3 regions of the Tardiphaga sp. 839_C3_N1_4 genome follow, and region 1 is predicted to be linked to each of the others. Evidence: predicted binding sites of a transcription regulator. Region 1 holds the regulator's gene; each other region holds the start of a gene.

Region 1 (3,999 bases):
GGTGCTGACACCCGGCTTCGATCGCACCACCGGCGCCTATGCCGATCACGGTATCCCTGCTCCGGTGGTGGCCCAGTTCCTGCGCGAGAACCGCATCGTGCCCGAGAAGAACGATCTCAACTCGCTGCTCTTCCTGCTGACGCCCGGCGTGGAAGCCAGCAAGGCCGGCACGCTGATCAGCGGTCTCGTGGCGTTCAAGAAGCTACACGACGACAACGCGCTGCTGGAAGACGTCATCCCGGAATTCGCGCGGCGCAGGCCGGCGCGTTATGCGGGCATACGCCTGCGGGATCTGTGCGGCGACATGCACCGGTTCTTCCGCGAGGCCAATGTGAGCGAACTCCAGACCAAACAGTTCGCCGCCGATCACTTGCCGGAGATCGCCATGTCGCCCCATGATGCCGCGCGCTGTCTGGTGCGCAACGACGTCGACTACCTCCCTATCGATGAGATCTTCGGGCGGGTCGCGACGACGCCGTTCGTGGTCTATCCGCCCGGCATCGCCACGATCGTGCCGGGCGAGCGGCTCACCGAACGCTCCAAGCCGATGATCGATTACCTCAAGATGTTTGAGACCTGCTTCAACACCTTCCCGGGCTTCGACGTCGAAATCCAGGGCATCTACCGCAAGGTCGACGCCAATGGCCGGATCCGACTTTACACTTATGTGGTCTCCGAATAGGGAGCACGTAAGGAGCCTGATTTGCAAACGGAACTCGAACAGCCGGTCGTCATACGACCCTCGCGCGACACCGACGTCGATGCCATGCTGGCGATCTATCGCCGGCACATCCGGCAAGGCGTCGAGGAAGGCGTCAGCGACGCCGACACGCCGCAGCCCGACGATCTCAGAGACCGGCGCAAGAATCTGCGCAGCAAGCGATTTCCGCACCTCGTCGCCACGCAAGGCGGCGAGGTCGTGGGCTACGCCTATGTGGTGCTGTTCCGCAAGCGACCGGCCTATCGCTACACGGTCAAGCATTCGATCTACATCCACCACGGACATGTCGGCCGAGGCATCGGCCGCCTGTTGATGCGCGAACTGATCGACGTCTGCGCGGCGGCCGGCTTCCGGCAGATCATCGGCTATATCGATGCCGACAACACGGCCTCCCTCGGCCTTCATGAGAGCTTCGGCTTTGCCCGCGTCGGCTTGCTGCCCGGCGTCGCCTATCGCTCCGGCCGCTGGGCCGACACGATCATGGTTCAGCGCTCGCTGGCGACCGGCTCCACGACACCGCCGCCGCCCGTTGGGCGCATGACGTCTGCGTAGCCCAGGCGACCGGGAAGCATTTTCCGTATCCGTCGAGGATCGACGACTGGTGAGGAACAACCTCCTCAAACCTCCCTCAACGTGCGTTCTGTTGACGGCAAATTAAGCATTGCAGAACACATATGGAACATATAGTGTTCGTTCATGATTTGTTTCGAGATTCTGTGGCTTTGAGTAGTTTGAGAGTGCCCGAACTCGCGCAACCGATCTTCGAACGATCGTCTCTGGATTGAGGCTCACTGTTCGAAGGCCCTTTGAAACGCACGCGGCGGCCGACACCGTCAACTGAGGATGGCTTCAGATGCTCACGCGCAAACAATACGAACTCCTGCGATTCATCGATCAACGGTTGAAGGAAGCCGGCGTCCCGCCCTCCTTCGACGAGATGAAGGATGCGCTCGACCTGCGCTCGAAGTCCGGCATCCATCGTCTGATCACAGCGCTGGAAGAACGCGGCTTCATACGCCGTCTACCCAATCGCGCCCGTGCCATCGAAGTCATCAAGCTGCCAGAGCTCGGCGCGCCGGTCACCGGCGGTACCGGACGCCGCGGCTTTACGCCCAGCGTCATCGAAGGCACGCTTGGCAAGGTGCGTTCGGCCGCCAGCATCGCTAGCCACAGCGGCGATGATGACAACGGCCGCACGGTTGCTATCCCGGTCATGGGCCGGATCGCGGCCGGTACGCCGATCGAGGCGCTGCAGACCCGCAGCCACACCATCAGCATGCCCGCCGACATGCTCGGCTCCGGCGAACATTATGCGCTCGAAGTGCGCGGCGATTCCATGCAGGACGCCGGCATTCTCGACGGCGATACCGTGTTGATCCAGCGCAACGAAAGCGCCGACACCGGCGACATCGTGGTGGCCCTGATCGACGATGAGGAAGCCACGTTGAAGCGCTTCCGCCGCCGCGGCGCGTCGATCGCGCTGGAGCCCGCCAACGATGCTTACGAAGTCCGCATCCTGCCGCCCAACCGGGTGCGCATTCAGGGCAAGCTGATTGGCCTGTATCGGCGTTACTGAGGCTATCGCCTCGGCGGATTACTGATCTTCGGATTGAAGATCGGTTTCCGCCGGCGTCGCATCCACCGGCCGGTTTTGCGGTGGACGACCGGTCTGGATCAGATCGTGCTGGGGCTCATCGGGAATTGCGCGCGACCACGGACGGTCCAGGCCCCGTGGCCGCACGGCATCGATGGTAAAGCCGTTCGCGGTTCGCTGCAGGCTCACCGCACCATTTCGTTGCAAGCGATCCTGATCGATCACCAGCGCCCTGCAATCCCTCGGCGGCTGTCGCGTCGTGACGATGAGCGCCGCTTTCTCGCAATCGTCGGTGAACGCGTCAGGCTGTAGAACCAGCGCCACCAGAGCGCCATCGGCCAGCGGCGTGATGCACCCGTCGCGGTCGCAGGACACACCGTGGCTGACGGAGGCATCGGTCGGCAGACGCGCATCGGCATCGCCGGCGAGCCACTCTTTCAGCAAAAATGTATCCTTGGCGCCGCGCATCACATGCAGGTGCCCGTCCCTGCCCCGTACCGCGACGCTGCGACCGTCCCCCGAGATCAATACATCCGGCTGCTTGACCAGCAACGCCCAGACAATCGAGAGTGCAAGCACACCAAGCCCTGCGAGGCGCAACGGCGTGCGCAGCAATCCCAGCACGATGATGCCGATACTGGCTGATATCAGCGGTCCGGTGCCGAACACCGGCATTCGGCCGATGGCGCCGGGCAAGGCTGCCACCCATTGCGTGACCACGATCATCCACTGAATGCCGACATCCATCAGCCGCCAGAACACACCGTCAAAGCCGAACGGCATGGCCACCAAACCGAGAATGCCCGCCGGCATCACCAGCGCCGAGACCACCGGCATCGCGAGGAGATTGGCGAGAACGCCGTAAGGCGTGACGCGATGAAAGTGAAACGCCGCGTATGGCGTGGTGGCAAGGCCCGCGACCAGTGAGGCCAGCACGAGCATCACGATCTCGCGTCCGCCCCACAGCGCCACACGCGCGGTCGCGGAATGATCCGGCGAGGCAAACAGCGCGGGCATGCCGATCTGCACCAATGCGACCAGCCCCAGCGTCGCCGCGAATGACATCTGAAAACTCGGATGCATCAGCGCTTCCGGTGCGACGATCAGCACGACCATTGCCGCCACCGCCAGCGTGCGGAACGTCACCGCCCGGCGATCGACCATGACAGCGATCAGCACGACGGCCGTCATGAAGAACGAACGCTGCGTGGCGACCTCGGCGCCGGACAGCAGCAGATAGAACAGCGCCGCGAGCAATGCCGCAGCAGCAGCGACTTTCTTGATCGGGAACGTCACCGTCAGGACAGGGATCAGTGCCAGCAGCGCGCGGATCGCAAAGAACACCACTCCGGCCACGACCGCCATGTGATAGCCGGAGATCGACAGCACATGACCGAGGCCGGAGATGAACATCGCATCATTGATGTCAGCCGAAATCGCATCGCGGCGGCCTGTGAGCAGCGCCGTGGCAATGGCGCGGCTATCGCCCGAGAGCACAGTGCGGATCCGCGCATCGATGGCGTCGCGTAGCCCCTGCATGGTCGCCGAATAGCGTAGCGCCACACTCGGCAGTATCGGCGGATCGACTGCCTTGATGCCGCCCATCACGAAGCCAGATGCGCCGATCCCTTGAAAGTACAGATCGCGTCCGAAATCGTAACTCCCCGGCCGGAGCGGCGACAAC
Region 2 (3,999 bases), 2.8 Mb from region 1:
CCAGAGGAATCGTCGAGGCTAAAATCTTGAAACGCAGCATGACACGATACTCGCCCTGGCCCCGTAACGCGGGGTTATGGTGAGCAGAGCGTAAACAAAACTCGTTACTATCGCGTTGACGTCCACATCAGTGGCGAGGAGGAGACGTCAAGCAGCTCGGCGAATGCCCTCCGCCAGCGCGCGGTAAGACAACGCTTCGGCCAGATGCAGCCGCCCGATTTTCTCGGCGCCGTCGAGATCCGCCAGCGTCCGCGCCACGCGCAGCACGCGGTGATAGCCGCGCGCGGTCAGTCGCATTGTTTCGGCGGCATCGCGCAACAATGTCAGTCCCTGGGCATCCGGCTGCGCTACCGTTTCCAGCACAGAGGCCGGCGCGGAGGCATTGGTATGTGTGCCCGGCAATCCCGCCGCCGCATAGCGCATGATCTGCAGATCGCGCGCGGCGGCGACACGCGCCGCGACTTCGGCGGAACCTTCCGACGGTGGCGGCAGAATGAGATCCGCCGCGGTCACCGCCGGGACTTCGATGCGCAGATCGATGCGGTCCATCAAGGGGCCCGAGATGCGCGCCTGATAATCCGAGGTGCAACGATCGATGCGGCCGCGCTTGCAGGAGAAGCCCGGCTCGAACGCGTGACCGCAACGGCATGGATTCATCGCAGCAACCAGCATAAAGCGTGCGGGATAGGTGACGCGATGATTGGCACGCGAGACCGCCACCTCGCCATTCTCCAGCGGAGCGCGCAGCGAATCCAGCACGCGCGGATCGAATTCCGGCAATTCATCGAGAAACAGTACGCCTTGATGCGCCAGCGAAATCTCGCCCGGCCGCGCGCGCAGGCCGCCGCCTGTGAGTGCGGCCATGCTGGCGGAATGATGCGGCGCGCGTAATGGCCGCCGTGCGGTGAGCACGCCGTCCTTGATCTCGCCGGCGACCGACGCAATCATTGAGACTTCAAGCAGCTCCGCCGGCGATAGCGGCGGCAGGATCGATGGCAGCCGTGCCGCCAGCATGGATTTTCCCGATCCCGGACTCCCTGCCATCAACAGGTGATGGCCGCCCGCGGCAGCGATTTCCAGCGCGCGTTTGGCGCTTTCCTGTCCCTTGATGTCGCGCAGATCGAGCAGCGTATCTTCGCGCGCATGTATCTTCGGCTGCGGCCGTGACAAAATCTGTGTGCCCTTGAAGTGATTGGCGATCTGGATCAGCGACGTCGCGGCGATGATCTGGATGTCGGGACTGGCCCAGGCGGCTTCCGCCCCGCAGTCCGCCGGACAGATCAATCCTTCGTCGCGCGCGTTGGCGCCGATCGCGGCCGGCAGTACGCCGGCCACGGGAGCGAGCGAACCATCGAGGCCGAGTTCACCGAGTACAGTGAAGCCCGTCAATGCATCCGGCGGAATCGCGCCGATCGCAGCCATCAGTCCCAGCGCAATCGGCAGATCGTAATGGCTGCCTTCCTTCGGTAGGTCAGCCGGTGCGAGATTGACGATGATGCGTCGCGCCGGCAGCGCTAGGCCCGAGGCGACCAGCGCCGCGCGGACCCGTTCGCGGGCCTCGGACACCGCCTTGTCGGGCAGGCCGACGATCAAAAAATTAGGCAGGCCGGGCACGACCTGAACCTGCACGTCGACCGCGCGGGCCTCGATCCCCTCAAAGGCTACGGTGGAAACGCGTTGAACCATGCCGCCCTCATTCGACATGAGAGCGTAACCTAAGGTTGCTTCTATTTCAAGAACAATCAGTGAACGAAATGTAGCGGTAAAGTATGCTGGTTTTGGCTGAAGTCGGCCATTGGCGTAGAAAATCTTAAACACGTCATGCAAAGCATCCTATGAGCTTCGAGACGAAGACCGGGTGCCCGCAGATGTCAGATCGCTTGTCGATGCCGCCAGACGCTCCGGATGACGCCGACCTGATCGCTGCGCTGAAGGCGCAGATCGAGGCCCAGCAAGCCATCATCGACCAACAGGCTGCTTCGCTGGCGCATAGCCGGAAGATATTCGATCGCTCCTCGGCGGCAGCGCGAATCGGCGTCTGGGAATGCGACCTTTCCGATGAATCGCTGGTCTGGACCGATGTTGTCTATGACATCTTCGATCTGCCGCGCGGCTCGACGCCGATTCGAGAGGAGGCGCTCGCCTGTTATCCCGAAGAATCCGTCAGGGAACTGACGAAGCGGCGCAGCAAGGCAATCGAAGATCGAACCGGATTCAGTCTCGATGCGGAGATCATCACCTTCAAGGGTAACCGGCGCTGGATCAGGATCACGGCCACAGTCGAGTCGGTCGATGGCGTTGCCGTCCGCATCTTCGGGATGAAGCAGGACATTACCGAAGAAAAAATCCTGGCGGATCGCAATCGCTATCTCGCCGAGTTCGATACGCTGACCGGGCTCGCCAATCGCAGCCAGTTTCAAACCAAGCTGTCGCTGTTCGATGCGGCGTCGACCATCAAGGTGAAGCCGTTCGGCGCGCTGCTGCTGATCGATCTCGATGAATTCAAGCCGGTCAATGACTGTTTCGGTCATGCGGCCGGCGATGCCTGCCTGACCGTCGTCGCAAATCGAATCCGCAATATCTGCGGGGGCGCCGAACTGGTCGCGCGCCTTGGCGGTGATGAATTTGCCGTTCTGCTGGGACCGCACGCACAATTCGAGGAAGCCTCCGAGACCGCGCGTGCGATTGTCACACAGTTGGGTCTACCGATCGATCATCGTGGACAACAGTTGCGCGTCGGCGCATCGGTCGGCATCGCACTGGCGGACAACTGCACGTCGTCGCAACTGGCAGCCATGGCCGACTCGGCACTCTATGCGGCGAAGGATGCCGGACGTGGGACGTTCCGGATCTATAAACGCGGTGCCGAGCTGCGCTCGCGAGACACCTCGTCGGCGGCATGACGATGCGCTCGCTGCGGAGCTCCTGCGGCGATCGCTGTCTCAGGATCGCCGCAAGAAAGTCGCAGGATTTCCGCTAGAGATTCATCACCATCGGCTCGGCGATATAGCGGAAACCATCGCCGGATTTGACCACATGTCCGTAGCCCGGCCAGGCGAAGTGATAGGACATCACCGCGGTCTTGTTGGCTGCCAGCATGTCCAGCATCTTCACCCGCGTCGCCGCCGCCATCTTCGGATCGGAATCATAGGCGAACTCCATCCGCGGCTTCTCCAGCAACAGCACCTGATGATGGGTAAGATCGCCGAGGAACGCGAAGGACTTTCCGTCCGACTGGATCATGAACATATGGTGGCCGAACGTATGGCCAGGTGCATGCATGGCGGTGACGCCCGGCAGGAACTCCTGGCCGTCCTTGAAGAACACCAGGCGATCCTTCACCGGGAGCAGGTTCTTGCGGGCATGGACGATGAAGTCCTTGAGCGGCGAGCCGAGTTTACTTTCGTCGGTCCAGAACTTGAAGTCTTCCTCGCTGAGATAGACCTGCGCGTTCGGAAACAGGGGCTTGTCATTGGCATCGACGATGCCGCCGATATGATCGATATGCGCGTGCGAGCACACGACGGCATCGATATCGCCCGGCTTGATGCCGGCTTCGGCCATACTCTTCTGCAGGCGGCCCGTGGTGTTGCCGAACAGTTGTGACGTGCCCATGCCGGTGTCGAACAGGATGAGCTTGTCGCCCATGTTGACGATCGGCGCGTTCTGTTCGAGCACGACATTGCTGCTGCTGAGGAAATTATCCGTCAGCATCTTCTGCACGTCTTCCTTGGGTACGCCGACGAATGTGCCGGAGGGATCGCCAAGCGGCAAAGGTCCGTCGGAGACAACGGTGACTTCCGCGCTGCCTAACATGAAACGGTGGAAGTAGGGCGCCTGTGTGCCGAGCTTTGGTGCCTTGGCCGATGCGCTGCCGATGAGGCCGGGAGCGAGGAGATTGGCGCCCAACCCTGCGCCGAGCGAGAGCAGGGACCTTCGCGAAACTTCTGAAGTCATGCGTTTCTCCACTGATATGCTTTTGCTTGCCGCCAAATGTGG
Region 3 (3,999 bases), 1.8 Mb from region 1:
CGACGATCCAGAACACCAGCCGTGGCCGGGCGCGGATCAGTTCGACGATCAGGGAGGTGAAACGCATTGAACGTCTGAACCGGCCAGCAAGGAATGAAGCTTGCTCAGGTGATACGGCGCGGAGCCGGGAGAGGCAACCGCCTGAGCGCTCAGGCGGAAATCTCGATGTCGAGGATGGTCTGGGTCTCGATCAGGCCCGCCGCACGGGCGCTCGCCTGGTGTCGCGCACGCGCCGCCGCCACCGGCGCGAACAGGCTGCGGTGATGAATAGTAGGCCCCAATTCGTTCAGCGCAGCCATATGCTGCGGCACGCCATAGCCCTTATGGACCTCGAAACCATAGCCCGGGCAATCCTCAGCGAGCCGGCACATCAGCCGATCGCGCGAGACTTTTGCAATGATCGAGGCTGCTGCGATGGACAACACCAGCGCGTCGCCGCCAATGACCGCCTCGCAATCGGCCGTCGTATCGATCTTGTCGCGGCCATCGACGAACACATGTTTCGGCGCGTCCGGCAGCGACGCGACCGCACGCGCCAGCGCCCAGAGCGAGGCCCGCAGGATATTGTCGCGATCGATCCGGACGGGTGATGCATAGGCGACGCCGAATGAAGCCGTAGCGCAAATTTCCTCGAACAGCGCCTCGCGCTTGCTCTCCGTCAGTTTCTTGGAATCGTCGAGCCCCTTGGGAATGTTGTTCGGGTCCAGAACGACCGCCGCAGCCACGACCGGACCGGCCAGCGGACCTCGGCCGGCCTCATCGCAGCCCGCTACCGGCCAAATGCCTTTCTTGAGCAGTGCACGCTCACGCGTAAAGCTCGGCGCGACCACGATCTTGCGCGGCTTGGCCGGCGCTTTCTTCTTCACATCCCGAATCATGGGGGGATCGTGCTGAAGCAGGCCAACACGCGCAACCGGGAACTCCGAATCGTGCCCGCTATTCAGGTCGGGCCTTAATCGTCCAGATGCACCCGCCGGTCGTCACCGACCTCGATCCCCGGTGCCGTCACCACGTCCCAGGCGTGCCCGTCCGGGTCGGCAAAGTAGCCGGAATAGCCACCATAGTCGGTCTTGCGCGCCGGCTTCAGCAGCGATCCGCCGCAATCGACGGCGAAAGCGAGAACCACATCGACCTCGCCTTCGGAGCGGCAATTCCACGCCAGCGTGCTGCCGCGAAACGCCTGCGGCCTTGGATGGTCGGGCAATGTCGCGTCCTGCGCCAATTGCTCCCACGGAAACAGCGCCAGGACGCTGGCGCCGGTGTCGAAAAAGGCGATGGCATCGCCCGAGGCACGGGCCTTTCGCGTAAAGCCCAGCGCTTCGTAGAACGCAATGCTCCTGCGCATATCCGCGACGCCCAGCGTGATCACCGTCATGCGCGCGATCGGCGCCGGTGGTTTCGTCATCGTCATGCGTGTCACTCCTAGACTCACTCTATAGATCGAAAAGAGGGACGTTGGCAGGCTCTGGTTTCCTGCCAACGTCCCCTCTCCACCACTCCGTACGCTGCGAGACCTGCGGAGTTAGAACAGATTCAGTTGCTGACCGGCACCGGCCGGCTTCTCGAAATGATCGAGGGTGAGTTTCGAACGACGCTTGTTGAGGCCAAGCTTCGTGCAGGCGATCTCGAAGCGGCGACCGATCATCCAGGCCATGGGCCCCGTGCCCTTCATGCGCGTGCCCCATTGCGAGTCGTAATCGCGGCCACCGCGCATTTCGCGGATCAGCGTGAAAACATGCCGATAGCGATCCGGATAATTCGCGATCAGCCATTCGCGAAACAGATCGCGCACTTCCATCGGCAGCCGCAGCAAAACGTAACTGGCTTCCTTGACGCCGGCATGCGCGGCGGCATCGAGAATGCGCTCGATCTCGCTGTCGTTCAGCGCGGGGATCACCGGCGCCACCATCACCGTGGTCGGAATGCCAACCTCGGATAGCTGCCGCAAAGCTTCCAGCCGCTTCGACGGCGTCGAAGCGCGCGGCTCCATGGTGCGCGCGAGCTTCGGATCGAGCGACGTCACCGACAGCGCCACTTTGACCAGATTGCGCTTCGCCATCCGCGCCAGGATATCGATGTCGCGCGTCACCAAGGCAGACTTCGTCACGATGCCGACGGGATGACCGGTCTTCTCCAGCACTTCGAGAATGCCACGCATCACCTGACGCTCGCGCTCGATCGGCTGATACGGATCGGTATTGGTACCGATCGCGATCATCTTCGGCTCGTATTCGGCGGCGGCCAGCTCCTTCTCGAGCAGCGCCGGCGCATCGGGCTTCACGAACAGTTTGGATTCGAAATCGAGCCCGGGCGAGAGACCGAGATAGGCGTGGGTCGGCCGCGCGAAACAATAGACGCAGCCATGCTCGCAGCCACGATAGGGATTGATCGAACGGTCGAAGCCGATATCCGGCGACTCGTTGCGCGTGATGACCTTGCGCGCGGTGTCCGTCGCAACGGTCGTCTTGAACGGCGGCAATTCATCGAGGCTCTGCCAGCCGTCATCAAAGGCGACCCGGGCCTCTGCCTCGTAGCGCCCGCTGTCGTTGGACTGGGCACCGCGGCCGCGCCGCCGCTGCTTGTCGATCGCCACCGCGATCTCGGGAAAAGGGGAAAGCGCACCCGCCGGCTTATCGGAGGGCGCCGGGACCGGCGGGTGCTTGAGGGCAGCGATCTGGCGACTCATGAAGCCACGATAGCGCATACATGGAACAAAGCAAGAACATAGATGAAGTGGCACACGGCCGGGGCACTGTGCATTCTCCCGCCGCCTTGCAGAGGCGGCCGAAAGTCGAACCGCCCCGAAATTGCAGCAGCCGCCGGTGCCGCATAGACTATGACGAAATGATAACGCGGCCACCCCGTTGTTGAGAGGTATTATCCGACACCCATGCTGAGCGTGATCATCCCCACCGAAGGCGTCGAACAGCCCGCTGTTGCCACACTGGCAGCGCTGGTGCCGGGCGCGGCTGCCGGAGTGATCCGCGAAGTGCTGCTGGTCGATCGCGCCGGCACAGACGTCATCGAACGCGTCGCCGATGTCGCCGGCTGCGGCTTCCTGACCTCGCAAGGATCGCGCGCCGCGGCGATGGCCGCCGGCGCCAAGCAGGCGCGCTCGCCCTGGCTGATGTTTCTGCATGCCGGCGCCGTGCTCGATGCGGGCTGGATCGAGGAGACCCAGCAATTCATCCAGCGCGTCTCGACCAGCGAGCGCCCCCGCGCAGGTATTTTCCGCTATGCGCGTTCGCCCTATGACGAGACCAATTTTCGCGATGGCCTGAAGCACCTGGTCCGGATGATCACAGGCCCCAAGGCCGATCAGGGCCTGCTGATCGCCCGCGAACACTATGATCGTCTCGGCGGCTACGCACCCGATGCCCGGCGTTCCGAAGCGCGGCTGCTGCGCCAGCTCGGCCGCTCCTCACGCACATTGCTACGCAGCCGGATCATCGTCGCCTGATCATGGCCGTCCAAGCCCCCGATGCCGTTCAGCCTGCAGTGCTACGCGATCTCCAGCCTGGCGATATCGACTGGGTCATCCGCAGTCACGGCGAACTCTATGCGAGTGAATACGGGTTCGATGCATCCTTCAAGGCGCTGGTAGCCGACATCGCCGCAGAATTCGTCGCAACATGCGATGCCACGCGCGAACGCTGCTGGATCGCCGAGATGGATGGCGCGCCCGTCGGCTCGCTGTTTCTCGTGAAGGCATCCGACGACGTCGCCAAGTTTCGGCTCTTGCTGATCGATCCCAAGGCGCGCGGACAAAAGCTCGGCCAGCGCATGGTGACGGAATCCATCGCCTTCGCGCGGCAATGCGGTTATCGCAGGATCACGCTGTGGACCCAGAGCAATCTCGGCGCTGCGCGAAAAATCTATCAGGATGCCGGCTTCGCGCTGGTCGCCACCGAGCCGCATCGCAGTTTCGGGCAGGATTTGATCGGCGAGACCTGGGAGCTCGCGCTCTAGACCGACGCGCCCTTCGCCTTCGGGCGTCGC

Evidence for each region. Region 1 encodes LexA, which represses DNA repair genes until DNA is damaged. Its sites were predicted from a motif close to TGTTCNNNNTGTGTTCNG; they were not measured.
Region 2: a site for LexA is predicted at 1,735-1,752, ahead of AB8A38_RS19375 (YifB family Mg chelatase-like AAA ATPase). Genes of this name have one in related genera too.
Region 3: a site for LexA is predicted at 2,708-2,725, ahead of AB8A38_RS14910 (PA0069 family radical SAM protein). Genes of this name have one in related genera too.

Annotation. Positions count from the first base shown of each region.
Region 1 covers NZ_JBPWQD010000001.1:1,259,290-1,263,288, forward strand. The annotation lists gene AB8A38_RS06350 (Orn/Lys/Arg decarboxylase N-terminal domain-containing protein) at 1-682, shown strand, start outside; gene AB8A38_RS06355 (GNAT family N-acetyltransferase) at 704-1,273, shown strand; gene lexA (transcriptional repressor LexA) at 1,575-2,297, shown strand; partial or broken gene AB8A38_RS06365 (ComEC/Rec2 family competence protein) at 2,316-3,999, opposite strand, start outside.
Region 2 covers NZ_JBPWQD010000001.1:4,049,439-4,053,437, reverse strand. The annotation lists gene AB8A38_RS19380 (hypothetical protein) at 1-40, opposite strand, end outside; gene AB8A38_RS19375 (YifB family Mg chelatase-like AAA ATPase) at 148-1,686, opposite strand; gene AB8A38_RS19370 (diguanylate cyclase domain-containing protein) at 1,869-2,903, shown strand; gene AB8A38_RS19365 (MBL fold metallo-hydrolase) at 2,977-3,957, opposite strand; gene AB8A38_RS19360 (hypothetical protein) at 3,956-3,999, shown strand, end outside.
Region 3 covers NZ_JBPWQD010000001.1:3,100,780-3,104,778, forward strand. The annotation lists gene AB8A38_RS14895 (glycosyltransferase family 39 protein) at 1-67, opposite strand, end outside; gene AB8A38_RS14900 (ribonuclease HII) at 150-878, opposite strand; gene AB8A38_RS14905 (VOC family protein) at 953-1,405, opposite strand; gene AB8A38_RS14910 (PA0069 family radical SAM protein) at 1,523-2,686, opposite strand; gene AB8A38_RS14915 (glycosyl transferase) at 2,891-3,460, shown strand; partial or broken gene AB8A38_RS14920 (GNAT family N-acetyltransferase) at 3,457-3,969, shown strand; gene moaB (molybdenum cofactor biosynthesis protein B) at 3,966-3,999, opposite strand, start outside.